DNA from 2 places in the Bifidobacterium sp. KRGSERBCFTRI genome. Region 2 is predicted to be linked to the other one. Evidence: riboswitches for the same ligand, from Rfam matches in the RefSeq annotation. Region 2 holds a riboswitch; the other holds the start of a gene.
What was found. Region 2 has a riboswitch for thiamine pyrophosphate ahead of OGI63_RS05180 (ECF transporter S component). Riboswitches for the same ligand answer to the same signal wherever they lie in the genome.
Positions count from the first base shown of each region.

Region 1: another riboswitch for thiamine pyrophosphate. It lies ahead of thiS (sulfur carrier protein ThiS); the one in region 2 lies ahead of OGI63_RS05180 (ECF transporter S component).

Region 1 covers NZ_CP109653.1:372,448-387,774, forward strand. The annotation lists gene OGI63_RS01505 (ABC transporter permease) at 1-836, shown strand, start outside; gene OGI63_RS01510 (cation:proton antiporter) at 855-2,321, opposite strand; partial or broken gene OGI63_RS01515 (class C sortase) at 3,249-3,767, shown strand; gene OGI63_RS01520 (amino acid permease) at 3,991-5,559, shown strand; gene OGI63_RS01525 (thiazole synthase) at 5,740-6,654, opposite strand; gene thiF (sulfur carrier protein ThiS adenylyltransferase ThiF) at 6,805-7,518, opposite strand; gene thiS (sulfur carrier protein ThiS) at 7,571-7,765, opposite strand; TPP riboswitch at 7,994-8,097, opposite strand; gene OGI63_RS01540 (aldo/keto reductase) at 8,202-9,224, shown strand; gene OGI63_RS01545 (MarR family winged helix-turn-helix transcriptional regulator) at 9,408-9,899, shown strand; gene OGI63_RS01550 (ABC transporter ATP-binding protein) at 10,026-11,777, shown strand; gene OGI63_RS01555 (ABC transporter ATP-binding protein) at 11,789-13,630, shown strand; gene OGI63_RS01560 (aldo/keto reductase) at 13,801-14,781, shown strand; gene OGI63_RS01565 (FAD:protein FMN transferase) at 14,866-15,327, opposite strand, start outside.
Region 2 covers NZ_CP109653.1:1,227,034-1,242,360, reverse strand. The annotation lists gene pheS (phenylalanine--tRNA ligase subunit alpha) at 1-550, opposite strand, end outside; gene OGI63_RS05205 (TrmH family RNA methyltransferase) at 629-1,534, opposite strand; gene OGI63_RS05200 (hypothetical protein) at 1,662-1,922, shown strand; gene OGI63_RS05195 (ABC transporter permease) at 1,977-3,356, shown strand; gene OGI63_RS05190 (ABC transporter ATP-binding protein) at 3,394-4,113, shown strand; gene OGI63_RS05185 (ATP-binding cassette domain-containing protein) at 4,196-6,751, opposite strand; gene OGI63_RS05180 (ECF transporter S component) at 6,792-7,412, opposite strand; TPP riboswitch at 7,450-7,559, opposite strand; gene OGI63_RS05175 (hypothetical protein) at 7,648-7,791, opposite strand; gene OGI63_RS05170 (ATP-binding cassette domain-containing protein) at 7,827-9,071, opposite strand; partial or broken gene OGI63_RS05165 (ATP-binding cassette domain-containing protein) at 9,217-9,357, opposite strand; gene OGI63_RS05160 (peptidoglycan-binding domain-containing protein) at 9,474-10,319, opposite strand; gene OGI63_RS05155 (hypothetical protein) at 11,072-11,512, shown strand; gene OGI63_RS05150 (sensor histidine kinase) at 11,531-12,688, opposite strand; gene OGI63_RS05145 (dipeptidase) at 12,891-14,258, opposite strand; gene OGI63_RS05140 (DUF3043 domain-containing protein) at 14,369-14,977, shown strand; gene OGI63_RS05135 (dihydrolipoyl dehydrogenase family protein) at 15,198-15,327, shown strand, end outside.

The sequences.
Region 1 (15,327 bases), 850 kb from region 2:
TCTCGTCCGGCATACTGGGCACGTCCGGCGTCGGCAAAACCGGTTCGCTGAAACTCGATGACGATGGCGTGATCGTCGCGCAATCGGCGGCAAGCGCGCTGGGCGTCAAGGCCGGTTCCAAGGTGCGACTGACCAACGGTGACGGCGTGCAGGCGACGGCGAAGGTGAGCGCGGTGAATCGCAACCTCATCGGCTCGGATGTGTATGTAAGCGAAACCTACTACGCCAAGCTTTTCGACTCGAAAGACGCGAAGAACACCAAGAATTCCAAGAGTTCCGAGGATTCCGAGGCTCTGACGTGGAACGCCATGCTCGCCAAGCTTTCCGGCTCCGACACTTCGCAAACCGACTATGCGGAATCGCTCGAAGAGGACAGTTCGGTGATGAAGGCCGTAAGTTGCGCGCATATGGCCGACAGCTTCAAATTCGACCTCATGGGCGCGGTGGTGGCGCTGATCGTGGCGCTCGCCGGCGGTCTGGCGCTTGTGGTGCTGTTCACGCTCGCCAACACGAACGTGTCAGAACGCGTGCGCGAGATGGCCACGCTCAAGGTGCTTGGCTTCTTCGACCGCGAAGTGCACCATTACGTGAACCGTGAGATGATGATCCTCACCGTCATGGGCGTGATACTGGGTCTGCCGCTCGGCCGGCTCGTCGGCGGCATGCTGACGATGGCGCTCAACATGCCCTCGTTGTATTTCGAGGTGGAGGTCAAGCCGCTGAGCTACGTGATCGCGGCCGTGGCGACCATGGCCTTCGCGCTGCTCGTGCAGCTGTTCGTCAACCCCGTCCTCGACCGCATCGACCCCATCAGCTCCCTCAAGTCCGTGGAGTAGCGCTCCTCCGAAGCCCTCTCAGTTCTTCGGGTAGCGGTAGTTGTGGGGGAGTTGGGTGGTGAGCTGCGGGTTCAGGCCGAGTTCCTTGAGTTGGCGGTCGATTTCGAGGCGCGCACGTTCCACAAGTTCGGCGCGACGGCTGTCCAAACCGTTCAGCCCCTCCTGCTTTTCCAGCGATTCCAACGTCTCCGCCATACGCTTGAGCCGGTCCTGATGGTGCAGCAGCGCGCGTACCTGCGCATGTTCGCGTACGATCGTCCGCCAATCGGATGGCGTGTGCGCGATCTCCCGAACCGCGGTGACCGGATGTACGTCGGCCACCTGATATGTGATCGAGCCGAGCAGCGGCATCAGGAACACCGTGATCGCGCCGGCTGCGACCAGTGTCGACGCGGTGTCGCTTTGCATGGTGCCGACCTTCACCGCCAGCGACGTGACGGCGACGATGATCGGCAGCGCGGTCGTGCAATACAGGGCTACGGTGACGCGGTGATGCGATGACAGCGGATTCTTGCGTTTGTCGAGCGATAGCGCAAGATATACGGGCACCGCGCGAATCAGCATGAGCATGACGATGAACGCGACGAGCAGTGCGGGCCGTCCTGCCACGGCGCGCACGTTGATCGCGGCGCCTGACACCACGAAGAACACAGGAATAAGGAAGCCGTAGCCGACGCCTTCCAGTTTCATTTCCAGCGACTTGCTGCCGTCGGGGATGATGTAACGCAGGATGAAGCCTGCGGCGAACGCGCCGAGCACCGCGTCAAGTTCGAACAGTGCGGAAATGGTGACAAGGAAGATGAGCAGGAATGTGGTCAGTCGCATGAGCGTTTGCGATGACGTGTTCGCGTTTTCCGTAAGGAAACGGTACAGGCGATGGCCGGTTTTCAGTGCTTTCGTAGGTAGCATCGCGCACAGTAGGCAGATGGCGAGGAACGCGCCGAGCACGAGCATGGTCTGCCAGCCGGTTCGGGTGGATAGCAGGATGGCCATGGCGAGGATTGGGCCGAGTTCGCCCCACGTTCCGTACGAGATGATGGCGTCGCCGATGGGGGTGCCTTCGAGGTTGCGTTCCTTGAGAATCGGCATGAGCGTGCCGAGAGCGGTGGTGGTAAGTGCGATTACCGTGGCGATGCCGTTGATGCCTTGCTTGGTGAAGAACGGAAGGAATGTCACGACCAGCCAGGCGAGGCCTAGCGTGATTCCCCATGTAAGCAGTCCGACTTTGCCTTGATGTCCGGCGAGTCGTTTGGGGTCGATTTCGTAGCCGGCGAGCAGGAACAGGAACGCCATGCCGAGCTCGTTCAAGAGTTTCACGGCGTCGTTCACTTCGATTATGCCTAGTCCGTACGGGCCGAGCGTGGCTCCGGCGGCGAGCAGCAGTACGGTTTGTGGAATGAATCTTCCCGGAATCAGCTGCGCCACAATCGGGCTGACGGCCGCCACCGCCATGATGATAGTCAGGGAAACAAGCTCTTGCGTCATACCGTCGAGCCTAGTGAGCCATTGTGACCGGAGGTTGAAGAATGTGATTTCCGCTATCTGTGGCAGGTTTCTTCGGGGAAACCGACCTAGGGGGCATGATTCCTACCCCCCCTAGGTCTGGATTTGCTCAAGGGACCTGCCACACATAACGCAAATCGTTTTCTTGTGAAGGGCGAATCTGCCACATATAGCACGTTTCACGACATTAAGGGGGTCGGTCGCGTTTGCGAGGCGGCCAACCCCCGGTTCTCGTCCGCCGCGCGCACCGCCCGCCCGCCAAATGCTATCTAGCTTATAGATGACGGGTGGTTCGCCCCATTTGCCAGTTCGGGGGTATAAATCATACCCCCGAACCGCCTATTCTCGTCTAGCGCCCGCCATCTATAAGCGAAATACCTTTCCGCAAAGCCCCAAATCCGCCATCTATAAGCCAGATAGACCCATCAGTTTGACCATGGATAGACTCGGTTAGAGATGCTCTTGGCAAAAATGCCAATTTCGGCCTCCTGCAAGGGTTTTGCTGGGGCTAACCCGCGATTTGCATAAAACCTAACCCACGATTTGCGTAAGTCCTAACCCATGATTTGCGTAAAACGTGGTTCGCTCAGAGCTGTGGCCGGAGACCGTCCAAGTTCGACCGACATTATCGGAATCGTCAGGGAAGAAGGCACGCGGGCGGAGTGCAATATAATGTTCCCTATGGCTGGCAGTTCAAGGGGGCAAGACTGATGGCAGTTTTTCCGCATGGGAGCGCGCGGCGGGTCGAGAAGCGACGGTCCGCAGCAAATTAAGGACTTACGCGCCGACGATTTTTATGGCGATTCGCACGATGGCAACGACGGCTCGCGCGGTCCGCACGACACCACGCGCAACACCTGCACCTACACCCTCCCGACTTTCGCGGAGGCGACCGACGCGTCCGAAGCGATGCGCGAGCGTCGCGCGGATCGCAACAAGTCCATTGCCATGCGCGTGCTTGCGGCGGTGCTGATTCTTACCGCGCTCGGCATTGGCATGTTTCCGAGAGTGTTGCAATACCGTTCGGCGCGCGAGCTGGCGAGCACGTCGGCGCGTTCCGAAAAGCGCGTGGCGGGCTGGCCATACCCGCAGGCCGATGAGGCGTTCGCCGCGGCCAGGGAGTACAACAAGCGACTTGCCAAGTCGGGGCAGCCGGTGATTGGCGAGGCGAAGGATCCGCTCGCCGAACTGTATGACGATCCGCAGAATGCAGCCAACAACGCCAGCGCCGACGGCTCAGACAACTCCAGCGACTCCGCCAGCGCCAAAGACACGGAATATCAAAGCCTGCTCGACTCCGGCGATGGCGTGATGGGGGCCATCCGTATTCCGAAGATTTCCGTGAACCTGCCGGTTTACCACGGCACGTCCGAGCTGACGCTTGCGTCCGGCGCGGGTCACCTGTACGGCAGTAGCCTGCCGGTGGGCTCGACTCCGAAACCGCCATCAGCATCATCGGACAGCAGGCCCGCCGCATCGACGAGGTGCAGCGCGAAAACGAAGACCTCCGCGCCAAACTCGACGAGCTGACCGCCTAGCCCGCTCATTCTTCATCATGCCGGCTTCTGTTCCTCCCAACAGAGCCGGCAAGCGTCATCTGTCAGACAAAAGCGGGCGCATTGGGCGGTTCCCGCGGTAGGGTGTGACCATTATGACTTTAGGGAATACGAATACCGGGAAGGCCGGCACAAACACGCAAGCTGCCGACGCGTCTGACGCAACGCAGAACGCGCAAAGCACACAATCGCATATCAAATCCGTCGAAAGCCTCGACAAAGACAACGACATGGAACGCGGCCTGAAAAATCGCCATGTCCAATTCATCGCCATCGGCGGAACCATCGGCACTGGCCTGTTCCTCGGCTCCGGCAAATCGATTGCGCTGACCGGACCAAGCATCATCTTCGTGTACATCGGCGTGGGCCTCATCATGTTCCTGCTCATGCGCGCCATCGGCGAAATGATGTACAGCGACCCAAGCCAGCACACCTTCATCAACTTCATCACCCGCTACCTCGGCCGCGCGTGGGGCAAATTCGCCGGCTGGACGTACTGGATTGTGCTCATCCTGACCGGCATGACCGAAATCACGGCCGTCAGCACCTATTTCGTCACGTTCTTCGGCACGTTCGGCATTGACCTCAACGCGTGGAAATGGCTTATCGAACTGTGCTTCCTTGTGGCGCTCACCGGCATCAATCTCATTGCCGTGAAAGTGTTCGGCGAGGCGGAATTCTGGTTCTCCATGATCAAAATCACGCTGATTGTGGGTCTGATTGTCACCGCCGTGGTGATGCTGTTCCTCGGTTTCAGCTACCCGGCCACGCATATCGAAGGCGTGGACGGCACGGTTTCCGGTGCCACTGTGAGCCTTACGAACATTGCCGACGGCTTCCAGCTCGCGCCGAACGGCTGGATGAACTTCTTCATGAGCTTCCAGATGGTGTTCTTCGCCTACCAGCTCATCGAATTCGTGGGTGTGACCGTGTCCGAAACCCAGAACCCGCGCAAAGTGCTGCCGAAAGCCGTCAACGAGCTGATCATGCGCATCCTCATCTTCTACGTGGGCGCGCTCGTGGCCATCATGGCGATCGTGCCGTGGCGCAACTTCCACCAGAACGCGGACGGCTCGTTCGGCTCCCCGTTCATCATGGTGTTTAAGTACGCGGGCCTCGACTGGGCTGCCGCGCTCGTGTTCTTCGTGGTGATCACCGCAGCCGCGTCAGCGCTTAACTCGCTGATCTACTCGGCTGGACGCCATCTGTACCAGCTCGCGCAGGATTCCGAATCGCCCGCCATGCAGCGTCTCGGCGAAGTGTCGGACCGCAAGGTTCCGGCGAAGGCGATTATCGTGTCCGGCTGCATGATCCTGTTCTCCCCGCTGATCAACGCGATTCCGGGCGTTTCCGGCGCGTTCGTGCTGTTCGCCTCGGCCGCCAGCGCCGTCGTGATCTTCATTTACATTCTGACGATGCTTGCTCACCGCCGCTACCGTCAAAGCGCCGACTTTCTGCCGGACGGCTTCGTGATGCCGGCCTGGCAGGTGTGCGATTGGATTGCGGTCGCGTTCTACGTGGTCGTGTATGTCACGTTGTTCCTGTCTTCCGACACGCTCGGTTCCGCAGTCGCCGGCCTGGTCTGGTTTGTCGTGTTCGGTGGCTACTGCCTGCTGCACGAGCGGTTCCAGAACCGCGACCTGAAGGCGGCTCTAGGGAAGTAGACGTATTGCCTGTCGCTGCGGTATGCGTGGCATGCGCGTGTTGCGCTACGTGCCGCGCATCTGACGAAAGAGGGTCGGTGGAAACCTTGCGAAAATGTGCGTCTCCACCGACCCTCGTCGTGTAATCGCAATAAAACAGTGCGAAACGTTAGTGCACGAATCGTACGAAACCGACGCGAATCAGCCGATGTAGTCGGCCTCGTTCGTTGGGCTGGACGGCACGGCATGATCTTCCGTAACCTTGCCCAAGCCAGACAAATACGCTTCACGACCAGCTTCGATCGCCTTCTTGAACGCGCGTGCCATCAGCGGAATATTGCCGGCGGAAGCGATGGCCGTGTATGCCATCACCGCGTCCGCGCCCATTTCCATGGCTTCCGCAGCCTGGCTCGGACGGCCAATACCAGCGTCGATAATCACCGGAACATTGGAATTCTTGATAATCACTTCAATGAAATCGCGTGCACGCAGACCCTTATTCGAGCCGATCATCGCGCCAAGCGGCATCACGCAAGCCGCACCTGCGTCTTCAAGACGCTTCGCCGCAATCGGATCGGGGAACATGTACGGCATGACCACGAAGCCTTCTTTTGCCAGCTGTTTCGTGGCTTTGATGGTTTCCTCATTGTCGGGCAGCAGATACTTCGCCTCATGCTCGATCTCCACCTTCACGAAGTCCGTCTGGCACACTTCGCGCGCGAGACGGGCAATACGCACCGCTTCCTCTGCATTGCGTGCGCCGGACGTGTTCGGCAGCATGGTGATGCCCTTCGGAATGTAGTCGAGCAGGTTGTTTTCGGTGGTGCGGCAGCGGCGCAGCGCCATGGTGACGATCTGCGTGCCCGCGTTCTCGATGGTCGCCTTGATGAGGTTCAGGTCGTAACGGCCGGAACCGAGGATGAAACGGCTCGTGAACTTGTGCCCGCCGAGGATCAGCGGGTCGGCGTCGCCGGTGGCGATCTCGTCGTACGCATGAGCGTCCGGCTCCGGCAGGATCGCCGTGTTCGTGGTGGTGCCGACCAGCTCGTCGAGCGTGGCGTTCGGTGCGGCCGCGACGTCGGCGGCTGCGGTGGTGATGGTGTTTTCGGTGCTCATCGTCGGTTCCTTTCGTTGGGGTGTTTGTTGTTGTTGCGATTGCTGTGCTGCTGTTGTGTTGCCGTTGCGTCGCTGTTGTGTTGTGTGCAACGTGCGTTTGTAATCGCAATAAAAATTTCGATTACGGCAGTGGAGTAACGTAGCAGTGCGTCAGGCGTCTTCCTCGCCGAGGATCAGTCGCGTGATCATGTTCGCTTCGTGGCAGGCGACCACGCCCACGCGCGGCGCCATCAGGCCGGCACCCGGTACCGGAGCCGTCTCGCCATCGCCACAGAAGTAGAAGTTCTTCGAAACGCGACGCGTGCTCACCAGGTTGGAGCTGCGGAAGCCGGCCATGCCGGACGCGCTGACGAGCTTCTTGCCCGGCAGATTCTCCAGCACCGCGTTGACGAGCATCGTCTTGTTTTCCGGCACGTCGAACGCCTCGCAGATGATGTCCTCGTTTTCGAACAGCGTCGGCACGTTCTCGTCGGTCACCTTGACGGTGTCGATGGTGATGTCCGTGAACGGGTTGATTTGGCGCAGATTGCTGCGCAGCGCCTCCGTCTTGTACTGGCCGAGGTCCTTCAGGAAATACTGCTGGCGATTCAGGTTCGTCATATCCACGCGGTCGAAGTCGATCAAGTGCAGGTGGCCGACGCCGATGCGGGTCAGCGCCACCGCGATGGTGGAGCCGAGGCCGCCGCAGCCGCAGATGGCCACGTGCGCCGCGTCGAGCTTGTCCTGTGTGGCGGCCGTGTGACGGTCGAGCAGGGCTGCGCGGATCTCCTCGCGGCTGACCAAGGTGGCCGGGTCGGGCTGGTTGTCGAAAGCGTGCTGGCGGGCGTCGATCTGCGCCTGCGATGCGGATGGTTCAAAAGTCATGGTTGTTCTCGTATTCTCGTTTCCGTTCGTATGGTTTGTTTCGCTGCTGTGCTCAGCCGCCCTGCACGAACGTGACGATTTCCAACGTGTCGGTGCCCTTGAGCTGCGTCTGCGCACGCTGGGCGCGCGGCACGATCTCGCCGTTGAGCTCCACGGCCACGCGGTCGGCGCGCAGACCGCGCTGCTCCACTAGTTCGGCCACGGTGATCGGCGTGGCGACGTCCTCTTCCTTGCCGTTGATGATCATTTCGGTTCCCTTCTGTATGTCAGGCCCCACGAGTGCCGTTCCCGCCGAAACGGACGTTCAGAACTGCTTTGTGGGCTTCCGAGCGTCTGCTTCCGGTGAATCGGACATTCACGGTTGGTACGAAAAAAGGGTCGCCGAAGGAACCGTACCCTATGAGGTGGTGCGCCCCTCCGTGACCCTAATCACGCGATATTCGGTTATCGCGAACGGAAGATGAGATACGCCTTGCGGCGCGAACAACCCGTCTCCTTACGGCGGCATTACCCGCATCAAGTCCTCGGTCGAAGCTGTATGAGCTCCCTCTCAGCCTTTCGGCTCCCGTTCGGTTGTGCCTTTATCTTCGCGCAGGCGCCCGACAAGCTTGCGCCGGTTCACGTTGGGTTAGTCTTGATGTGAACATGTGCGAATCGGCTGCGTGCTTGCAAGGAAGGGGAAGATGATGATGAACGGTGAGTTGGCAGGATTTACGATTCCTCGGCTCGGCATGGGAACGATGGCTTTGGCGATTGAGGGGCGTCCGGATCGCGATACTGCGATTCGTACGATTCATGCCGGTTTGGACGCGGGTGTTCGCTATTTGGATACGGCTTGGTCGTATTATCTGCCGAGCGAGCCTGGCACTGGCACTGCGAAAGATTTGGGGTACGGCGAAAAGTTGGTGCGTGATGCGCTCGCTTCGTGGAATGGCCCCCGAGATGAAGTGCTGGTCGCCACGAAAACTGGCTATCGACGCACCATGGAGATCCCCGCTTTTGTTGCTCCTGTGTCCGATTCGCCAGAATCGGACACTCAGGGGCGGGATTCCGAGGGCTGCAGTCGTCGGCCTGGCGGGGAACGCCAGCATTTGCAGGCGGCGGGCAGTCAATACGGGTGGATGGCGGATTCGCGCCCCGAAACCATGATTCGTGACGCCAAGGAATCCGCGCTGCACTTGGGCGTCGATACGCTCGACCTGTTGTATTCGCACGGACCGGACCCGGAAGTGGCTTATGAGGACCAGGTCGGCGCGCTGAAGCAGCTGCTTAACGAGGGCGTGATCCGGTACGCGGGCATTTCCCGCGTGGACAACGCGCAGATCGACATCGCCCGCGAGATTCTCGGCGACAAGCTGATCGCCGTGCAGAACCAGTTCTCGCCCTCGCACCCCGACCCTGAGCATACGATGGAGCACTGCGCGGAACTTGGACTCGCGTTCGTGTGCTGGAGCCCCCTCGGCGGCTTCCTCGACGCGTTCGACCAGCGCGCGTACGACCCGTTCCGCACGGTCGCCGGCAACCACGGCTGCTCCTACCAGCGCGTGGTGCTCGCCTGGGAACTGAGCCGCTACGAGCGGTTGTTCACCATCCCCAGCGCCCGCAATCCGCAGGAAATCAACGATTCCTTCGCCGCCACCGAACTGACGCTCACGCAGGATGAGCTGGCGATGCTGAACGCCTCCGTCGACGCCCGTCGCGGCTGAATTCCGCGCAATACGTACGATTGGCCGCGCCCGATTCCGCACAATAATCGCGATTCGGGCCGCGGCCTTTTTCGTGCCTTCTGTAGCTTGCTCGCTGCAAAATCGCCCTGGGAATAACTTACACTGTAAAATGTTTACACTGTAAGATATTATGACGGCGATTGCGACGGAAGGAGGTGCCGCGTGGGCTTTGAAGAGGAACTGTTCCACGAATTGGCGACCAACACATGGGACAAACGCTCGCGCATGCAGCAGGAGATGGTGAAAGGCGCGAAGGGCGAACCCTTCGCCGTGCAGGAACTCTATAGGAAAGGCCCGCTGACGCCATCGCAGCTCGCCTCTTCAATGAAAACCACCACCGGACGCGTGTCTGCACTGTTGTCCGCACTGGAGAAAAAAGGCCAGATCACGCGCGAATCCGACCCTGACGATCGCCGTGTGGTGCACGTGAACCTTACCGAAGCCGGCAGGGAGCGCGCCGAACGTCAGCGCGAAAGCATGCGCGAGGCGATCTGCTGGATCTTCTCGCAAATGGGGGAGCGACGCGCGCGCGAATTCGTTGAGCTCACCGAGGAATTCACCACGTACATGTCGCTGTGCATGCCCGGCAAACCGCGCCCCACGGCGGACGAGGTCAAAGCCGCGTTCTCAGGAAACGCACAGGAAGACGCGTAGTATCTTACGCTGTAAATAATTCACAGTGTAAGTAATCGCAATCCAGTAATCGCAAAAACCGCGAAAAATCGCAAAAACTAATCGTAAGAAAACAAGCAAAACACAAAACAAGAGAAGGAACCAAGCATGCTTCGCATCGTACGATACCTCTCCAAAGCGGAGATCGGTCAGATGCTCGTCGCGCTGGTCAGCATCGTCGGTCAGATCTGGCTTGACCTGACCCTGCCGGACTACATGGCCGACATCACGCAGCTCGTCGAAACCCCCGGCAGCGAAATGCACGACATCTGGGTGGCCGGCGGCAAAATGCTGCTCGTCTCGCTCGGATCGGCGGCCTGCGCCGTCGTCACCGGCTTCATCGCCGCGCGCGTGGGCGCCTCGTTCAGCCAGCGCCTGCGTTCGCTTGAATTCAACAAGGTGGAAAGCTTCGGACCGGCGGAAATGAACCGTTTCTCCACCGCGTCGCTCATCACCCGCTCCACGAACGACATCACGCAGATCCAGATGTTCATCACCATGGGCCTCATGATGATCGTCAAAGCGCCGATCATGGCCGTGTGGGCCGTGTGCAAGATCGCAGGAAAGGGCTTCGATTGGACGCTCGCAACCGGCATCGCCGTGGCCATCCTGCTGGTGGTCATCGCCGTGCTCATGCACTTCGTCATGCCGAAGTTCAAGGCCATGCAGCGCCTGACCGACAACATCAACCTCGTGGCGCGCGAGAACCTCACCGGCCTGCGCGTGGTGCGCGCGTACAACGCCGAGGACTATCAGGAAGCCAAGTTCACCGAAGCCAACAAGGAACTCACCGAAACCCAGCTGTTCACCAACCGTGCCATGGCCATCATGATGCCGTTGATGAACACCATCATGAACGGCCTGATGCTCGCCGTCTACTGGATCGGCGCGTACCTCATCGACGCTGCCGAAGCCGTCGACAAGCTCACCACCTTCTCCAACATGGTGGTGTTCTCCAGCTACTCCATCCAGGTCATCATGAGCTTCCTGCTGCTGAGCATGGTGTTCGTGCTCTGGCCGCGCGCCGACGTGTCCGCGCAGCGCGTGCTCGAAGTCATCGACACCGAGCCGATGGTCACCGACGGCACGCAGGACGCGGGCAAGCCGGGCGAGGAAGGCGAAATCGAATTCCGCAATGTGAGCTTCGCCTACCCCGACTCGCGTCACGCCATGCTCGAAGGCGTCAATTTCAAGGCGAAGAAGGGTCAGACGGTGGCGTTCATCGGCTCGACCGGCTCCGGCAAATCGTCCCTCATCAACCTCGTGCCGCGTTTCTACGACGCCACGCAAGGCGAGGTGCTCGTCGACGGCGTCAACGTGCGCGACTACAAGCTGAAGGCGTTGCGCGACAAGATCGGCTACGTGCCGCAGCAGTCGTTCCTGTTCAAGGGAACGATCGCCAGCAACGTCGCGTACGGAGATACGGACCGCGACGACGACACCGTGCGCCGCGCATGCGACGTCGCGCAGGCGACGGAATTCATCGACAAAAAGCAGAAGAAGTACGATTCCGGCATTTCGCAGGGCGGTTCCAACGTTTCGGGCGGGCAGAAGCAGCGTCTGTCGATCGCACGCGCCGTCTACCGTCATCCGGAAATCCTGATCTTCGACGATTCCTTCTCCGCGCTCGACTTCAAAACCGACCGTGCCGTACGTGACGCGCTCGAAAAGGAAGCGAAGGATTCCACGAAACTCATCGTCGCGCAGCGCATCGGCACCATCATGAATGCCGACCGCATCATCGTGCTCGACGACGGCAAAGTGGTCGGCCAGGGCACGCACGAGGAACTGCTCGACACGTGCGAAGTGTATCGGCAGATCGCCGAATCGCAGTTGAGCGAAGACGAACTGAAGCGCTGAAAGGGGGAGACATGCCAAGAGGAATGGGACGCGGCCGTGGGGCCGTGGAAAAGCCGAAGGACTTCGGCGGAGTGATGAAGAAGCTCGTGAAATTCTGCAGCCGGTACATTCCGGTGATGATTCTCGCGCTGGTTCTGGGCGCTGCCGGCACGGTGTGCCAGATCATCGGCCCGGACAAGCTCAAGGACATGACCAACGAGATCACGAAGGGTCTGCCGGCCATGGTGCACGGCAAGCCCGTCATGAATTCGATCGATATGGACGCGGTGTCGCGCATCGCATGGCTGCTCGTCGCGCTGTACGTCGGGTACGCGCTGCTGAGCTACCTGCAAAGCTGGCTGATGGCCAACGTCACGCAACGCACGGCACAGCAGCTGCGTGAGGCGATCAGCCAGAAAATCAATCGCCTGCCGCTGAAATATTTCGACAAAGTCAGCTACGGCGACGTGCTGAGCCGCATCACCAACGACGTCGACGCGATCGGACAGACGCTCGGCCAGTCGGTCGGCTCGCTGATCACTTCGATCACGCTGTTCTTCGGCGCGCTCATCATGATGTTCTACAACAACGTGACCATGACGCTGTGCGCCATCGGCTCCGCGCTGCTCGGCCTGATCATCATGGGCGTGATCATGAAGGTGTCGCAGAAGTACTTCACCCGCCAGCAGGTGGCGCTCGGCGACGTCAACGGCCACGTCGAGGAAATGTACACCGGCCACACCGTGGTCAAGGCGTTCTGCGGCGAGGAACGCTCCATCGAGCAGTTCGAGAAGTACAACAACGACCTGTACGTGTCCGGCTGGAAAAGCCAGTTCCTGTCCGGCCTGATGATGCCGATTATGAACTTCGTCGGCAACTTCGGCTACGTGGTGGTGTGCGTGGTCGGCGCGGCGCTCGCCATGGACGGCAATATCGAATTCGGCGTGATCGTGGCGTTCATGATGTATATCCGCCTGTTCACGCAGCCGCTGTCCCAGTTCGCGCAGGCGTTCCAGAACCTGCAGCGCTGCGCGGCCGCATCCGAACGCGTCTTCGGCTTCCTTGAGGAGCCGGAACTGTCCGACGAAACCGGCAAGCAGGCGCTGCTCGGCGTCGGTGCGGACGGCAAGCCGCAGCCGGTGCGCGGCGACGTGGAATTCAGCCACGTGCGCTTCGGCTACGATGCGGACAAGACCATCATCAACGACTTCTCCGCGTCCGTGAAGGCCGGCCAGAAGGTGGCCATCGTCGGCCCGACCGGCGCCGGCAAGACCACGATGGTGAACCTGCTGATGCGCTTCTACGAGATTTCCGGTGGCACGATTTCGATCGACGGCATCGACACCAAGTCCGTGCCGCGTTGGAACGTGCACGACCAGTTCTCCATGGTGCTGCAGGACACGTGGGTGTTCCGTGGAACAGTGCGTGAAAACATCGCGTATTCGAAGAAGGACGTCACCGACGAGCAGATCGTGGCCGCATGCAAGGCCGTCGGCCTGCACCACTACATCATGTCGTTGCCGAACGGCTACGACACCGTGCTCGACGACAAGGCGTCGCTTTCCCAGGGCCAGCGCCAGCTGCTGACGATCGCCCGCGCGATGGTGGAGGACGCGCCGATCCTGATCCTCGACGAGGCCACCTCCTCGGTCGATACACGCACCGAGGAGCTGATCCAGAAGGCGATGGACGCGCTGACCGTGGGCCGCACGAGCTTCGTGATCGCGCACCGCCTGTCCACCATCCGCGACGCCGACATGATCCTGGTGATGAACGGCGGCGACATCGTGGAACGCGGCACGCACGAGGAACTGCTCGCCAAGGGCGGCTTCTACGCCGACATCTACAACAGCCAGTTCACGCTGGCCGAGTGAGGTTGGTGTGCTGACTCGCTAAAAAATCCGGAGGGACCACCCCTCCGGATTTTTGCGTTTTGGCTTCGGCATTTTTATTGTGTTGCGCTGACGGGACGGCGGATTTACCATTGAGGTGACTGACGTCAATCGATTGACGTATTTGAAAATCACAAAGAAAGTGGGCAGTCATGAAAAGCATCGAAATCGGCAAATCGGCAGTGGTCGCATCGCAGGCGGCGCTCGGCGTGATGCGCATGGACGCGCTGGATGCGGATGCTGCGGCAGAAGTCGTGCGTACGGCCGCCGAGCATGGAGTCAACTTCTTCGACACGGCGGACATCTACGGATTCAACGTCAACCGCGACCATGCCAGCTCGCGTGTGCTCGGCCGCGCGTGGAAGGACGCCGGGCTCAAGCGCGAGGACATCTTCCTGCAGACGAAGTTCGGTATCAACATCGACTTCAGCGACCCGAACAACGTGCACGCCACCCGCTACGACTTCTCCGCGAAGCACCTCATCACGCGACTCGACGAGGAACTGGAAGCGCTCGGCACTGACTACGTGGACTTCGCGCTCCTGCACAGGCCCGACACCCTGATGGAGGCCGAAGAAATCGTCGAAGCGTTCACCACCCTGCACAAGGCGGGCAAAGTGCGCCACTTCGGCGTGAGCAACGTGAACCCGTGGCAGGCGGAACTGCTGCAGTCCTGGCTCGGCGACGACCCGGCCATGAGGCTCGAGGCGAGCCAGCTGCAGTTCGGCCTGATGCACGCGCAGATGGTCAGCGACGAGCTGATGACCAACTCCGGCGCCGAAGGCATGGTCGTGGCCAACCATTCGGACGGCCTGCTGTCCTACTCGCGACTGCGCCACATGACCATCCAGGCGTGGAGCCCGTTCCAGTCCGGCACGGAATACGGCCCGTTCGTAGGCAACGAGCACTTCCCGGAGTTGAACAAGGCGCTGGACGAAAAGGCCGCCAAGTACGGTGTGAGCGCCAACGCCATCGCCACCGCATGGGTGCTCAGGCATCCGGCGAAGATCCAGATCGTGCTCGGCTCGATGAACCCCACCCGGCTGGGCGAAATGCTCGACGGCGCGGACATCGACCTCGACAAGCAGGATTGGTGGGACCTGTACGTGGCCGCCGGCAACCTCATTCCGTGAGTTTTGCTTGCGATTGGCCGGTTTGCGGTCTGCGATTGGCGGGCCGCCAACCGGCCAACCTGGCAATCAGTGACCGGTCGGCAATCAGAAGAAACGGCCGGGGAAACCGGCGCTGATGGTGGCGTGACGGTCGGCGTCCAACGTGGCGCAATCGAAAACAAAAACGCTGCGCAGTTCATTCGGGTCCGCAACGAACAGCGCCGTAGCCAACCCGTCCGCCACCGCAGTCGGATAGTCGCCAAATGACGCGGATTGCACTGCAACCCAGGCGGCTTCCGTTTGTTGCACGGGCAGGCCGTCGATGGCGTTGAGCAGGTGGTGAATCGCCAGATGCGTCTGTTCGTTCACCGCCACCTCCCAATGGCGACGGCTGGGCGCGCTCGCACAGAACGCGCCATCGCCGATCAGTGCGACGCCGACCGCGCAGGACGGATCATCCGGATCCTCAAGCGCCACACGGATCGGCTTGTTCGTGCGCGCCAGCAGATCGCCGCCCGCATCAATCACAAATTCCGGGGCAGCGCTTTCGCGTTTGCTGTCTGAGAT
Region 2 (15,327 bases):
TGTTGGAGCCGACAAAACCGGCGGCATCCTTGGACTGGTTGCCCTTCACATAGAAGGTGTCCTGCATCTGGCGCGCCGGATGGTCCGGACCGAAGTTCAGCGCATCGAAGTCGAACCATTCGGTCTCCACCTCAGGGCCGTCCGAAATCTGCCATCCCATGCCCACGAAGAAGTCCTCGACGTCCTCCATGAGCTTGGGCAGCGGATGGCGGGCACCAAGCGGCTTGCGGCGAATCGGCAACGTCATGTCGACGGTTTCAGCGGCCAGCTCGGCAGCCTCCTGGGCCGCCTTCACGCTGGCCTCCTTCGTGCCATAGGCACGGCCGAAATCGGCACGCAGCTTGCCCATGACCTTGCCGGCTTCCTTCTTCTCGTTCTTCGCCAACGAGCCGATCGCCTTGCTGGCCCTCGTCATCGCGGAATTTGCACCCGCGTACTTCGCTTTGATGGCTTTCAGTTCCTCCATCGTGGAGGCCTGTTGTATCGCGGCGATGCCTTCGGCGATGTCTTTGGACACCGCATCGGCGTCGAATACTATGCCTTCTGCCACAAGAACCCTTTCCTACATCGTGCACACATATGCAAAACCCTGTTGCGACAATAGAGAAAGTCGCATCATTCCAACGGTTTACCGACTTCCCATTGTTTCAATACGACTCGACATGGCCAACGTGGTGAGCATCACCGCCGCACTGGTTCCCAGATTGAGCGATTCGGCTTTCCCGTAGATCGGAATGGAGACGCTCATCGCGCATTCGTCAAGCAGTTCCGTGGTGAGGCCACGGGCCTCATTGCCGAACAACACGGCCTTGGACCCCTCGACCAACTCTCTGTTGCGCAGCAGATCCGGCAGACTCACCGGAGGCTTGCCCTCGGTGCCGTACACGTCTGCGGCCAGCACGGTGGTATCGCGCTCCCTGCACAGGTCGAAGAACGCCCGCTCATCCATAGCAAGCACCGGCAGATGGAACAACGAGCCGGTGGTGGCACGAATCACTTTCGGATTGAATATGTCCACGCAATCGCCCACCAGAACGACGGCGTCACAACCAGCGGCGTCGGCACTGCGGATCACGGTGCCTGCATTGCCGGGGTCGCGCATCTGCCAGAATGCGGCAAGGAACGGATGGGGAGTCTGCGGAACCCGTCCAAGCAGGTCACGGCAGGAATTCAGGTCGGCAACCGCAAACACCCCCTGGGCATCATGGGAAACCCTGTGCTCCACCTCCTGCGTCATCTTGTGCACATGGATCCGCTCCTCCATCGCCTCACCGGCAAGCTTGCCCAACGCGGTCGAGGCGATCGGGGAATCCGGATCCGCCCCATCGGTGCGCACATAGACATCTTGAATGATCTGTGGCTGCCATGTGAGCGCCTCGCGAACGCACTGCGGCCCTTCGATGAGGAACTTCCCCGCCTTCTGACGGTGCTTTCGGTTGGTGAGTTCGGATATGCGACGGATACGTTCCGCCTTGGTGTTCGTGAGTACCTGCTGATCTATGGGCATACCGCCAGCGTAGCGCGCGGTGCCCATTTTCAGAAAGCTCCCAGTAAACATACGGGAAGATGCCAGCGCGTTTGCCGCTCCTCACAACCCGCACCGGATACGCTATGGGCAAATGCACACCATTCCGATATTTGTGTTTTGCATAAGGAGAGTCATGTTCATTGTGCACAACGCCATACGGAATCTATGGCGCAACAAAGGACGCAGTGTGCTGATCATCATCGTGGCGACGATCATCGCCGCCGCTTCGACGATCGGCTTCGCCATTGTTCAGGCGGCACAACGCGCCCGTGCCTCTGCGTTGGAGAACACGACGATCGGCGCGCAGATCTCGCTGGACCGAAACAAGATCATGCAATCCGCGAACTCCTCCGGGCAGAAGCCTGATATGGGCAGTTTCGGCAAGGCCACGTAGGAGAAGCAACTCACGCTCGGCGACTATGAACAGTACGCGAAATCCGAGTACGGCGTGAGCAGCTCGTATTACATCGAGACGAGTTCCGCAGCTGCAGTGGACGGAGGAATCGAAGCGGTCGACACGAACAACGGTTCCTCGCAGGAATCCTCAGACAACGCCAATTCAAGAACCGATACCGGGACCGCAGGAGCCGGAACCGAGGGCGCCATGCCGAATGACATGCCGCGGGACATGGGCGGTCAGAACGGCGGCCCGGCCATGACCACAGGCGACTTCTCGTTGGTGGGCTTCTCCAGCGACGAGGCACTGGTGAACGCACCGAACGGCTCGTTCACCATGAACTCCGGCAAAGCGTTCGATTATGATGCTTCCGACGGAAATCCTGTGCTCGTCTCGAAGACGCTTGCCGACGCGAACAATCTCAAGGTTGGCAGCACGTTCAAACTCGCCAACATCTCCGATTCGAAGAAGACCTACACGTTCACCGTGGCGGGCATCTATTCGAACACGCAGGAATCGAACATGCCGATGGGCGGCCCCATGGCGTCGAGCGCGAATGACGCCGCCAACGCAATCTATATGTCCGCCGCCACACTCGGCAAGATCGGTCTCGACAGCACGAAAACCCTGAGCATCACCGATTCGAAGGGCAATACGCGTGAGACCTCCGCCGCACAGTTGAGCTTCACATACGTCTTCGACGGCAAGGCGGACTACGACAGATTCACCGAGGATGTGAGGAAAGCGGGACTCTCGGACGACTACACCGTCTCATCGATGGACGTCGAACAGTACGGGCAGTCACTCGTGCCCATCGACAATCTTTCCAAATTCGCAAGGACGATGCTCATCGTCGTGCTTTCAGTGGGTGCGGTTGTACTGGTGATCCTCACGATCTTCAACATTCGCGAGCGCAAATACGAGATCGGCGTGCTCACCGCCATCGGCGTGAAGAAGTGGAAGGTGGCCGCACAGTTCGCAGTCGAGCTGCTCACCGTTGTACTCATCGGACTCATCGTCGGAACCGGAATAGGGGCGGCGACCTCCGTGCCGGTATCGGATGCGCTGCTCTCCTCGCAGGTGGCTTCGCAACAATCACAGCAGGAATCCCGGCGAGCACAGTTCGGACGCGATATGCAAGGTGCCCCCGGCGCAGCACCGGACGGCAACGCTCAGTCCGCGAAACCGAATACCGACAATACCCAGGGCGAATCCGCGGTACCGAACGAGGGGAAGCAGCCTCAAAGCGGCATGCCGCAAGGCCTGCAGCACGCATCGAATGCGATTAAACAGGTGAATGCGACGGTGAGCTGGGCGACCATCGGATGGATGTTGCTCATCGGATCGGCGCTCACGCTTCTCGCTTCCCTCACCGCGGCGATATTCGTGATGCGCTACGAGCCACTGCAGATTCTCGCAGACCGTTCATGAACGGGAATCCCCACACACCTAACAGAATGGAACATCGATGACCATGCATACCGAAACCGAAACACCCACCACACATAGCGCCATGGCGGACGGCGAGACGTCCGTGCCGATTCTGCAGCTCAAGGATGTGAGCTATGCCTACGCCAAAGGAGGACGCAATGTGCTCTCCGACATCAATTACACCTTCCCCAGCGGGTCGGTGACTGCGATCGTCGGCCCGTCAGGCGCCGGCAAAACCACGCTGCTGTCGCTCATCAGCGGATTGACCACACCCACCGGCGGCGAGGTGCTGTTCGAGGGGCACAATCTGGCGAAGATGGACCGGTACTGCTACCGCAGCCGCGACATCGGCGTGATCTTCCAGAGTTTCAATCTGCTGCCCGGCCTCACCGTGCTTGAGAATATCATGCTCACGATGGACGCGAGCGGCAAGAGATTCGACAGGCCGAAGCGCGACATTGCACTCGATCTGCTCAAGCAGGTGCATTTGCCCGAACGGTATGCAAACGAGCGCATCCTGCATCTGTCGGGTGGCGAACAGCAGCGCGTGGCAATTGCCCGCGCATTGAGCACGAACCCGCAAGTGGTGATCGCCGACGAGCCGACCGGCAATCTCGACCCTGCCACGCAGGACGACATCATGCGCATCTTTATTGAACTCGCGCATGAGCAGAACAAATGCGTGATCATCGTGACGCATTCACCCCAGATTGCCGAACGATCCGACCGCGTATTCCAATTGAGCAAGCGTGATTGAGATCTGAAATATGCGAAGACCGCACGACATGCGCCGCGCGGTCTTTGCCTACTCCCTGCGGAATCGCGAGAATAGCAGTGCGTCAATTCCCCATGAAGCTGAAGGTGCCGGCGAATGCCGCACTTGCTAATGCAATGACTGGGATGAGCAGGCATCCGGCAAGGAACCAATAGTCGCGGGCATGCACATGGCTCATGCGCGCATGGCTTCGTGGTGCGGTGCCGCCGAACCCGCGCGCCTGCATCGCAACCGCCAGGGTGGTGGAACGGCGAATCGAGAGCACAAGCAATGCGAAGGATTGCGGGAAGAACGATGCCACCGCACTGTCGTCGCCGAGACCTCGCGAACGGCGGGAGGCGGTGAGCGCGGTCCAGTCGTCCTGCAGCACCGAGAACAGTCTCATGCCCGCCAAACCGCCATATACGAAACGGTCCGGCAGATGCAGGATCTGGCTGAAGCCATCCGCCAGATCGGTCGCATCGATGCCGAGCACCGCGATGATGGCCGGAATACCTATCGCGAGAATGCGCAGCGCAGTGGCCAACGCAAGCTCGGCGGATCGGTCGGTGATGTTCACCCACCCCCATTGCCACCAGGTGTCGCCGCCGGACTTGCCATACAGCAGCACGGCAAGGGCCGAGCCGGGCGCACCGATGAAGATGGGCCAGGTGGAACGCACGATGCGCCACGGCGTGAAGCCGATGGCCATGAGCACCACGAACTCCAAGCCGAGCGCCACGCTTGCCGAAACCCAGTCCAGACTGGCCAGCAACGGCAGCGAGGCGAGGAATGCTCCAAACAGGCGGTATACGGGATTGATTGAGGCAAGGAACCGCGAACGGCTCGCCGGTTTGGCCTCCTCCACACGCTCGTTCACTTGGCTGACCGGCACAAGTGTGGTATCCACCGCATCCTGGGGCGATGCCAGACGAGCGGCGATGGTCGCAGCAACGTCGTCGCCAAGGCCCTGCGGATTGCGGGTCGGCACGAGCTCCACCACCCGTGCGCCCAATGCGGTGACGAGCTCACGGTCGTGGGTGACGACGACGATGCTCACGCCGTCGGAACGCAAATCGTGGATCAGCCGCACAATCTGCATCCAGGTACGTCTGTCCTGTCCGAAGGTCGGTTCGTCGAACAGCAGCACCTTCGGTGCGGAGGCGAGTGCGGAGGCGACGGTGAGTCTGCGTTTCTCGCCACCGGACAACGTGTACGGGTTGACGTGCGCGTATTGGTCGAGATGGAATCTCCTGAGCAGGTCCATGCCCCGTGCGCGCGCCTGCTCCTCAGCCATTCCCGTGCGCAGTGGGCCGAGCATGACCTCGTCGAGCACGCTCGAACAGGCGAATTGGTGCTCGGGGTTCTGGAACACGTAGGATATGCGCGAGGCAAGCTGACGTGACGTCCAGTCGATGGGCCACACCTTGTCGAGTTCGCCTGCGAGCCCGTCATGGGCGATGACCTCACCCTCCACCGGTTTGAGCAATCCCGCCAGCGTGAGCGACAACGTGGATTTCCCTGCCCCATTCGCCCCCACGAGTGCGGTGATCTGACCTGGGTGGAAGTCCAGGTTAATGTGTTCGGCGATGGCGTTGCCGTCACGTCCGATGCCGAGCTCCTTCGTGGAGAGCAGCACTTCGGGCAGACCTGTCTGTGGAGCATATTCGGGCTCATCCACCGTGTGGATGCGCGTGATCTCGTCCTCTGCTGTACGATACCGCTCCGGCACCCAGATTCCGAGTTCGTTGAAGTCGATGTCGGTGTTGTGGAACACCTCGTCAGGTGTGCCATCCGCCACGACCACGGTGTTTCGGAAGTTCGTGCGGGCGATCTCGCTCTCCTCGCCGCTGTTGCCGACCTGCCGGGTGTCGTCGGTGCGCTCGAGACCGAGCACCACCACACGGTCGATCATGTCGATCCACCGGTCGGCGCGGTGCTCCACAAGCACCATCGTCGCATGCGTCTGCCGGAGCACGTCATCCACCGCGCCGACCACCTGCACCACGCCATCGGGATCGAGATTGGCTGTTGGTTCGTCGAGCAGCAGCACCTCCGGGCGCATGGCGAGTGCACCGGCGAGGGCGAGCCTTTGCATTTGGCCGCCCGACAGGTGCATGACCGAACGGTCGAGCTGTACACCGGCCAGACCAACGGCATTGAGGGCCTCATCTACACGTTGCCATGCGAGATCACGCGGCACGTTGAGATTCTCCGGCCCGAACACCACGTTATCCCCCAGTCGTTGGAAGATCGCCTGTGCATCCGGATCCTGCAGCACCAGCCCGACCTTGCCGCGCGCGGCATGCACCTCGATGCCACCAACTCGGATGGCCCCCTCGGTGATGCCGCCGTCGGCGTCCTCCACTGCAACCGGAGGCTCTCCCTCCGCCGCATTGTTCACTCGGGATGCGTCGGTCTGCCCGGTCTCGTCACCGAGCAGACCGGCAGCCCCCTCGAGAATGGTGGATTTGCCTATGCCGGAAGCTCCAAGGAGCAGCACATGCTCACCGGCATGAATCTTGAGATCCAGGCCGCGCACCGCGAAATGCTTGCGCGAGGCATGACGGTAGCCCCAATGGTCGAATTGCAGGGCGATGCCCGTCGTGGGTTCCACGCAGGCGGATTTCACAGTGGTCATAACGTGCTTTCCGGTATTCCTCAGAGTTGTGGTGCTGAGCTCAATGCTTGGCGCCGCGCACGGCACGGCCCGATGCGAACTGGTCGAGCGCTCCGGTTCTGGCGATGCCAAGATACAGGTACCACATGACCACGCCGGCGACGAGCGCGCCGGAAAGCACGGTGGTGATCAAATACACGACGCCGTAGGAGCCGCCCAGATCGATGGCCTGCAGGTGGGTGAAGAACGAATACCCCCAGCAACCCACGCCGCTCAACGCGCCGGAGAGCACGGTGACGCCGAGGTTCCATTTTTTGTAGGCGAAGACGGCGAACGCAATCTCAGCGAACAGACCCTGAACCAATGCGATGAGGAAGGTTTCGACACCTCCCCACATGTTGCCCATGAGTGCCTCGAGCACGCCGGCGACGATCTCCGCATAGAGCGCGGCGCCCGGCTTGCGCACGATGATTGCGGCGAGCGGTCCGGCGAACAGCCACAGACCGTTGAAAATACCGGCGAGCCCGGGCACCACGCCTTCGAGCAGCGACCACGGTGCCGCTGTGGCGAATGCCACGAACCAATAGATGAGCGCGGAAGCCACGCCGATGACCGAGGCGACAGCGATATCGACCACACGCCATTTGAGGACCGGTTTCGCTTCGATGACAGAAGCTGACATGATGTGTGCCTTTCTCAATTCCCTATTTGAATACAGGCACGGGTGTAGAGCGACGTCCGTGCGCCGGCATTGCCCGGATTCACGTTCAATCGGTCGAGGTTACCCTCTCTCAGCCGGTGCTTTGCACCAGCTCCCGTGTCGATGCCGAGTCTAATGCACACCGCTGACCGACGCCGCACGTTCCCTCACAATGTGGGCGCACAGCCTGGGTGCGATGCGACTACCGTCATCTCATTCAGCGTCGCTTGAACAAGAGGAACAATTGCGATTGGCGCGCCGTCATCTCCATGGCGATGGCGCCGACGAACGTTCCGGAGCACATGGCCAATGGCGCCCGGCAGGAGGCGAGCATCACCGACGCAACGTCACCAATGGCCATGCGCGCACAATACGCACAAATCAACGCGCATGCGCTCAATGCTCCCAATCCGGCCCAGACGAGCACCTCCGTGCAGATGCCGAGCAGCAGCGCCGGCTTCGACTCCCCGAATGCAGCGCGGCGGCGTATTCCAGTCGCCGTACACGCACCGCAAGCACACCGATGACCACGCCGATGAGTATGGACAGGTAGGGAATCCAATGTGTCACACGCCCCATATACGTGGCATATGGGTCGTAATGCGAGTCAAATCCCTTGTCGAGGGAGGTCACGCCAGCCTGCCCCGACCCCTCGCCTACCCCCAGCGTGGAATACAGCAGGTTGCTCGCCGCCCCAGACCGAGGCCATTGCCTCACCCAGCATTCGTTGTACGTACCCTGAGATGCCGCACGGGGCACCAAGAACGTATAGGCAAACCGTGTATCACGCCCATCATTGGGCCATGAATAGATCCCAGCAACCATCGCCTCGCCATGGCTCGTACTCAGCGTCGAACCGATTGTCAATCCAAAATCGCGCGCCACTTCCGTGGGCACCCATATGCCCGACATGTCGATTGAGTCAGTGGTGGTTCCATTCGAGGCGACCAGCGACAACATGCCTGGCGTGACCTCATACGATTGCAATGCGTTGTTCGGTGTCGACAATGCAGTGATCTCGCCGCCGGCACGCATGGCGCCAGCCTGCGTAATTGCACCGTCGGTGGTTCGCGTCAATCGGTCGCAGGCGCTGCCGTCGACAGTTCCGCCGATCACCGAATCCACATCGGCCACGGCACGCACCCGCGTCAGCGACTCACACTCCATGGCCACCACAGTGTAGGCCTCATAGCCGCCCAGCAGCACCCCGCCCAGCAGCACTACGAGGAACAGCGCGAGGGCATGCGCCGTACCGCTGCCGATGTTGCGTATCGCCTCCGAGAATATTGACCTGAGCCCCATGCCGACTCTCCCTCGTCCTCCGCGGGCGCATAGCAAGCCAGATCTATTACGCGCGCAGGCGTCCCTCGTGTCGGGGTCATGCGTCGCCACCAGCACGATCATGCCCTGGTTCGCGAGGTTGCCAAGCACATGGCTCACCGAATGCGCGGTCCTCGTGTCGAGCTGAGCTGTGGGCTCGTCCACGAGCAGCATGTCGGGTCTCGAGCATACGGCCCGCGCCAGCATGAGACGCTGTGCCTCGCCGCCCGACAATTCGCTGAACCGACGGTCTGCCGCATAATCCAAATCGAACAACCTCATGGCTTCCAATGCCTGCGGTTGTGTCTGCCGCCGGTCCATGCCCTTTGGCGAGCAGCGGGAACACCACGTGATCGAGCGCGGTGCGTTGCGCCACACCCACCGGGTTCTGGAACACCCAGCCGGTTCTTGCGATGCCCTCGCGTTCCACGCTGCCTGCATATGGTTTCTCCCAGCCCGCCAGAATCGACAGCAACGTGGACTTCCCACAACCGGACGGCCCGCAGATTGCGGCTGTCGTTCCCGGTTCCACACTGAAATCAAGATGCTCGAACAATAGATCGGTGCCTGGAAATCTATGACCCAGATCATGCACCACCAGTCTCATCACATTCACCTCCCCACGTTCACGAGCAGCGCAGGGTACCCAGGCGCGGTCCAATCAGCACGCGATCGACGCCCTCTCCTCCACCACTCGACGGCTGCACCAGCGACGCACCGAGTTCACTGGTGATGATGCGCACCGGTACGACATGGGGATTGTCGAACGTGCCGGTGGCGATGCATGCCGAGGTCCCATTGATGCCGAACACCGAACCGACCGGCACGCGTAGGGTCTGGATCGCCTTGTTGAGCGTGAGCTGGGTCCATGCCGGCGGCGCGTTCCTCAGCGCTCTTGCCTTGGTAACCTTCGGTGGCTGCAATCCGCTGCAGCAGTTCGCCGTCCGTGATGTCGGTGGTACCGGGCGCCAACGGGGCAGCCACGCCGAATACCGTGAGCGGGCGCCCTTCATCGGAAGGTTTGCCACCGCGGATCGCCAGTCTCACTAGCCCTCCCGGCACGGTGCCCAACGGCGCTCCCGCCTGCACCGCGCTGCCCCGAGTGGCGCTCCACCCCTGCACCTTCACCGAATCCGGGGGAATCCACATCGTGTCCGACAGCCGCAGGTTCATGTCGTCTTCGCCAGCGCCATCCGAATTTCCGGCGTCCACCATGAGCTGGCGCCAGCCATTGCCGGTGTTCCGGTTGTATTCACCGGATTGCGGCACGCTGTCGTATCCGAGCCGTGACAGTTCGTCGTTGAGCGAGCGCACATCCTCGCCGCGGTCGCCCACCTTGAGGTCGCGGTAGAGCGGTGTTGCGGTGTGCAGAGCGACTACCGTGCGGTCGTTCACCTGATAGGCGCGAGACCCGGAGCGCAGCTCGCCGGCCATCCAGTTCTCGGTCACGGTTCCGGTGGCATTACCGGGCAGCTGCCGGTCGGCCGCGATGGTGGGCACCACATTCACCTGTTGCGTGCCGGAATACTCCTGCGAGCTTGCAGGCGCCGATTCGACGGTATGAGGCATACCGAGCATCGTGGGAGCCCGATCGGGCAGCCAGAGCGCGCATGCCCCCTGTCGTGAGCGCGGCCGCGGTGATGGCGGCGAGCAGCACCCATACCACTGCGGTACTGCGACCGCGGGTCTGTTCGCGGCGTGGCCTTGTCCCCTTCTGCTTCATGTTTCCTCACATCCTCGTCGATATGGCCTGATTTCAGCCTTACATGGTTTGTCTCCGTTTCGCAACCTGTCTACACGTTTTGTTGATGTGGTTTCGAATGCGGCGCACCACTATCCTCCTAAGACGCGCCACGGCGTTTCTCAACAAAACACGCAGATTGTGGCACGCATATCGGGTGCTTCATGGTGGAGAGACTTAGGATGGGCATTTGCTTGTTCTGACACGTATCAAAGCGTTGCGATAGACATCTTTACCACCTTGGGAAGCCGAACATCGGCCATAGTTGATGCATCGTGTTTGGCTTTCCGTTCTGCAAAGGGGCATGAATGAAGAGAACACGCAGCATACCATCTTTGATCGCCGTCATCGCATGTGTCCTGAGCATATCAGCCTGCTCGGGGAATGTCTCCAAGACCGACGACAGCATGGCGGGGGCCGACACGGGCAAGTTCGCAAGTAGTACAACAGATTTTATCGACTCAATGTTGAACAATAGACAGTATGGCGAATCTCAGAAGAAAGTGCTGCGCACCGCGTTGCAACATGATGGGAAGATCCCGTATGCGGCATACAGCACGGCGTGGGAATCCTATAGGCAATGCCTAATGGAGCGGGGTACACCAAGCCGCCGCAGAACCAGAGCAACGGAGTATATTTCGCACCCATCTGCGTTTCCTCCGAAGGCCTGTCTGACGCGCAGAGCCGGAAATTGGACGAGGACATAGACGAATGCAAGGATCTGCATGTTTCTGCCATAGACCTGGGGCATCAAACCCAGCTGGGCAATCCCGAATTCTACGGAGATCCGGAGGTGGCGCTGATCGATTGCCTCCACCGCGGGAATCTGATGCCCAAGGATTACACGATCAACAAGTATTGGCTGCAATTCGAGGCGTATATGAACGGCACCAAGGCAGGTAGCGTGCCTGACGATTGGTTCAGCTTCGATTTGAATGACAGCGCCATGCTCACCTGCCTTGCATCGGACAAATCCCCGCTGCTGCAGACCAGATTGGAGGCTTGGAAGCCATTCGGGTGACTCTCAAACTTCCCTCCCTTACTGCAACGGGATCTCGACGGTGCCGCTCCATCCACCATCGTCGGCATCATGCGAGAAGTCGCCGCCCATCGAGGTGATGAGCGATTGCAGCGAGCGCAAACCGTTGCCACCGCCGGCCACCGACTGCTCGCCGATACCATTGGCGTAGCGGATGCATACGTGCGATGAAGACAGCGAGATCGAGACGTGGTATGGGCGTGCGGTCTCGGCATGCTTGAGCATGTTCGTATAGAGCTCATGACAGATGAGGCTCAACAGGCCGCAAAGTTCCGACGAATGCATGTTTGCATCCTGTGCCGATTCCAACACGGTCTCGCCGGAGAATCCATGGTCATGCAGCAGCCTGTCACCTGCGGCGGCCTCCCGCCGCAACAGCGCCACCACATTCTCCGGCTCGTCGCCATTCTTTTTGAAGTCGCCGTCGCCGCGCAGTTGGGTGATGATGCCGCGAAGGTCCGCGAGTGCGTTCTGCGTGTAATCGGACACACGCCGCCAGCGTTCCTCGTCGGGCACGCTCTTGTCGACGGCGTGCAGCTGCGTCTCCATCGAGATGAGCGCCAACTCCTGAGACAATGCGTCGTGCAGATATGCGGCCAGATACTGGTTTGCCTCGAGTTGCCTGAGGCGGCTTTCGACCATCACGCTCTCACGCATGCGCTCCATCCGTCGCTGCTCCCATGCCATGTATCGGCCGATCGTCGACGCCACGGCATAGATCATGCAGAACGCCAGGCACCCGTAGCCGGTGAACGATCCTGGTCGAATCATCGTTTCTAGGCAGGTGTACGACATCATCAGCAGGCATAGTGCCGCGGCGATGCGATTGGACGTCTTGTAGCAGATCAGTATCACGGCCAGGAACATGAAGTACGATGTGAACTGCGCATACCCCGAAATGGCGTATTCGCCTACGCCATTGAGCAGAAGCAGTGCGACCGAACACCAGACCGGTGACCAGTAGCAGCTGATGGCGAGCGCCTGCGCAAGCATAAGTACACTGATGAACCACCATTGTTTTGGTGGTGTGAACAACCAGACATCGCATTCGAAGACCAAGGAGAATGCCGCGATGATGAATGCGAGGAATGGGTGGGCGATGTTCTTCAGGCGTTTCTGCATGGTGCAACCAGATGCATCAGCACCAACCCAACGCATGCATCCAAGCAGGGCACTCCCTTGTGGCCATTGCGGCCATTGTGGTCGTTGTGGTCGCTAGGAGAACATTGACCCGGGAAGACCAGACCATGTCGGCGCACACCGGTGACCCGACCTGCGTCGAGGCTGCGAACAACACCGAAACCACCGCTGATACAACCGACATGGCGTCTCCTCTCATTTGCCGCTACAGGGCATGGACTTATGCTCTGCCCAGTTTATCAAGGAGCAGCGCCTCGGCAACGACGTCCTTCCTCAACCCTGACACGCTCACGGATTCGTTGGGGCTGTGCGCGTTCGAAATCGGGTCCTCCGGGCCGGTGACCAACACCTGCGCGTCGGGGAAAATCTTCTGCAGTTCGGGAATGAACGGGATGGAGCCACCCTCCCCCTTGTTCACCGGGTCGATGCCGAAAGCCTCCTTGAGCGATGTGAGCGCGTCCTGCGTGGCCTCGCAGTCTGGGTTCATGGCCCAGCCCATACCGGCTTCCAACGGTTCGACGTGCACCTCGGCGCCGAAGGGCGCGTTCTTCTCGAAGAAGTCCACCATCGCGTCCATGGCCACGTGCGGGTCCTGTTGCGGCGCCACGCGCAGGCTCACCCGGAATGTGGTTTCGGGGCTGATCACATTGAATGAGTCCTTGACGGGGTGGGCGTCGAAGCCGATCACCGTGGCGCTCGGCTTCGTCCACAACCGTGACGCCAGCGAACCGGTGCCCACCAACGTGAACGAGTCGACCACGCCGGCGGCCGCACGCATGTCGGCCTCATCCAGATCGCGCTGCAGGCCGCCGATCGGCTCGCCCTCCATAAGCCCCGGGATTGCCAGTTCGCCCTTCTCGTCATACATCTTCGCGATGAGCATCGAGGCCAGTGTGTTCGCGTCGAGCACCGGGCCTCCGTACTGTCCCGAATGCACCGGATGCCCGAGCACCTTTACATGCACGTCGCAGGTGGCGTTGCCACGCAAGCTCGTGGTGAGCGACGGCACATCCGGCGCCCAGTTGCCAGAATCGGCGACGATGATCACATCTGAGTCGAATTCGTCGTGATGTGCTTCGATGAACGGGATGAAACTCGCCGAACCCATCTCCTCCTCACCTTCGATGAACACCTTGATGTTCACGCCAAGCTGGTCGCCCAGAGCCCTGAGCGCCCCGTAGTGGATCGCGATGCCACCAGCGTCATCGCAGGCGCCGCGGCCATAAAGCCTGTCACCCTTCAATGTGGCCTCAAAGGGTGCGGTATCCCATTCCTTCTCGTCGGGCACAGGCTGCACGTCATGGTGGGCGTACAACAGCACGGTCGGGGCGTTCGGATTGACTTCCAGAGAGCCGATCACCTCCCATGCGCTCGGATTGCCGTCCTTGTCACGCGCCTGCACAGCCTTGGCGTCCACGCCCACCTCGCGAAGCTTGTTCGCCACATATTCCGCCGATTTGCGCATATGCTCCCCATTGATGCCATGCGCGGAGATGGGACGCAATGCGATGCGGTCCTCCACCACGCCCAGAATCTGCGGCCAATCGGCGTCCACGCGTGCGCGAATCTGATCTGCTGTCAAAATCATGTCCGTCCTTTCCGAGGATTCCAAATTGTGTGAAATCCGGTTCCGCAACGCCATTGTAATCGGCTTTCCCCACGATTTCGCGTCGAGAGTTGCCCGTACCCTAGCAGATTATGGCTTTGTTCAAGAAGAAAGAGACGGAAAGCAAGCAGGACGTGGCTCAGGCCCCTGCGGAGCCGACCGTGGGCAAGGGACGCCCCACCCCCAAGCGCAAGGATGCCGAGGCAAGGAATCTGCGCCCATTGGTTCCCGAGAACACCAAGGAGCAGCGCAAGCTCGCCAAGCAGAAGCTGCGCGAGCGTGAAAACCGCGAGTACGAGGCGATGCGCACCGGCGACCTCAACAACATGCCGAAGGCCGAACGCCTGCCATGGCGCATATACACCCGCGACTACATCGATGCGCGTTTCAACATCGGCGAATACTTCATTCCCGTCGCATTGGTCATGCTCGTCGCCTCGGTCATCTTCACCGTGATCTTCCCGTCACCGCTCGTGTCGATTATCATCATGACATTGCTATACCTGTACCTGTTCGCCATCGTCATCGACGAGGTGGTGATGTGGCGCAAGCTCAAGAAACTGCTCATCGCCAAGTACGGCGAGCAGTCGGTGGCACGCGGCATGCGCACCGGATCCTATGCGTGGAGCCGTTCCATCCAGTTCCGCCGCTGGCGCCTGCCCAAACCACGCTATGCCAAGCGCGGGCATTTCCCGGAGTAGTCGCACCCTATCCGAGACATACAAGGAGGGGAACGCAATGCGTTCCCCTCCTTCATTACGACCAGCCTTGCACATGCCCACGGAAAGTGTTTTCCAAAGAGATCCCCCGAAGCACCTGTTGCACTCTTGTGGCATGCGGGCTGGGCGAGTAATCTGTATGCAGCGTGCATGACGGCCAATGTCGCCGTGCATGGGAACAAACGAAACAGGAACGAAGCGTATGACGAGTGAACATTACGACGTGGTAATTATCGGCGCAGGCCCCGGCGGCTACACAGTGGCGCTGCGCTCGGCGGAACTGGGCAAATCAGTGCTGTTGGTGGAACGCGACGATGTGGTGGGTGGCACAT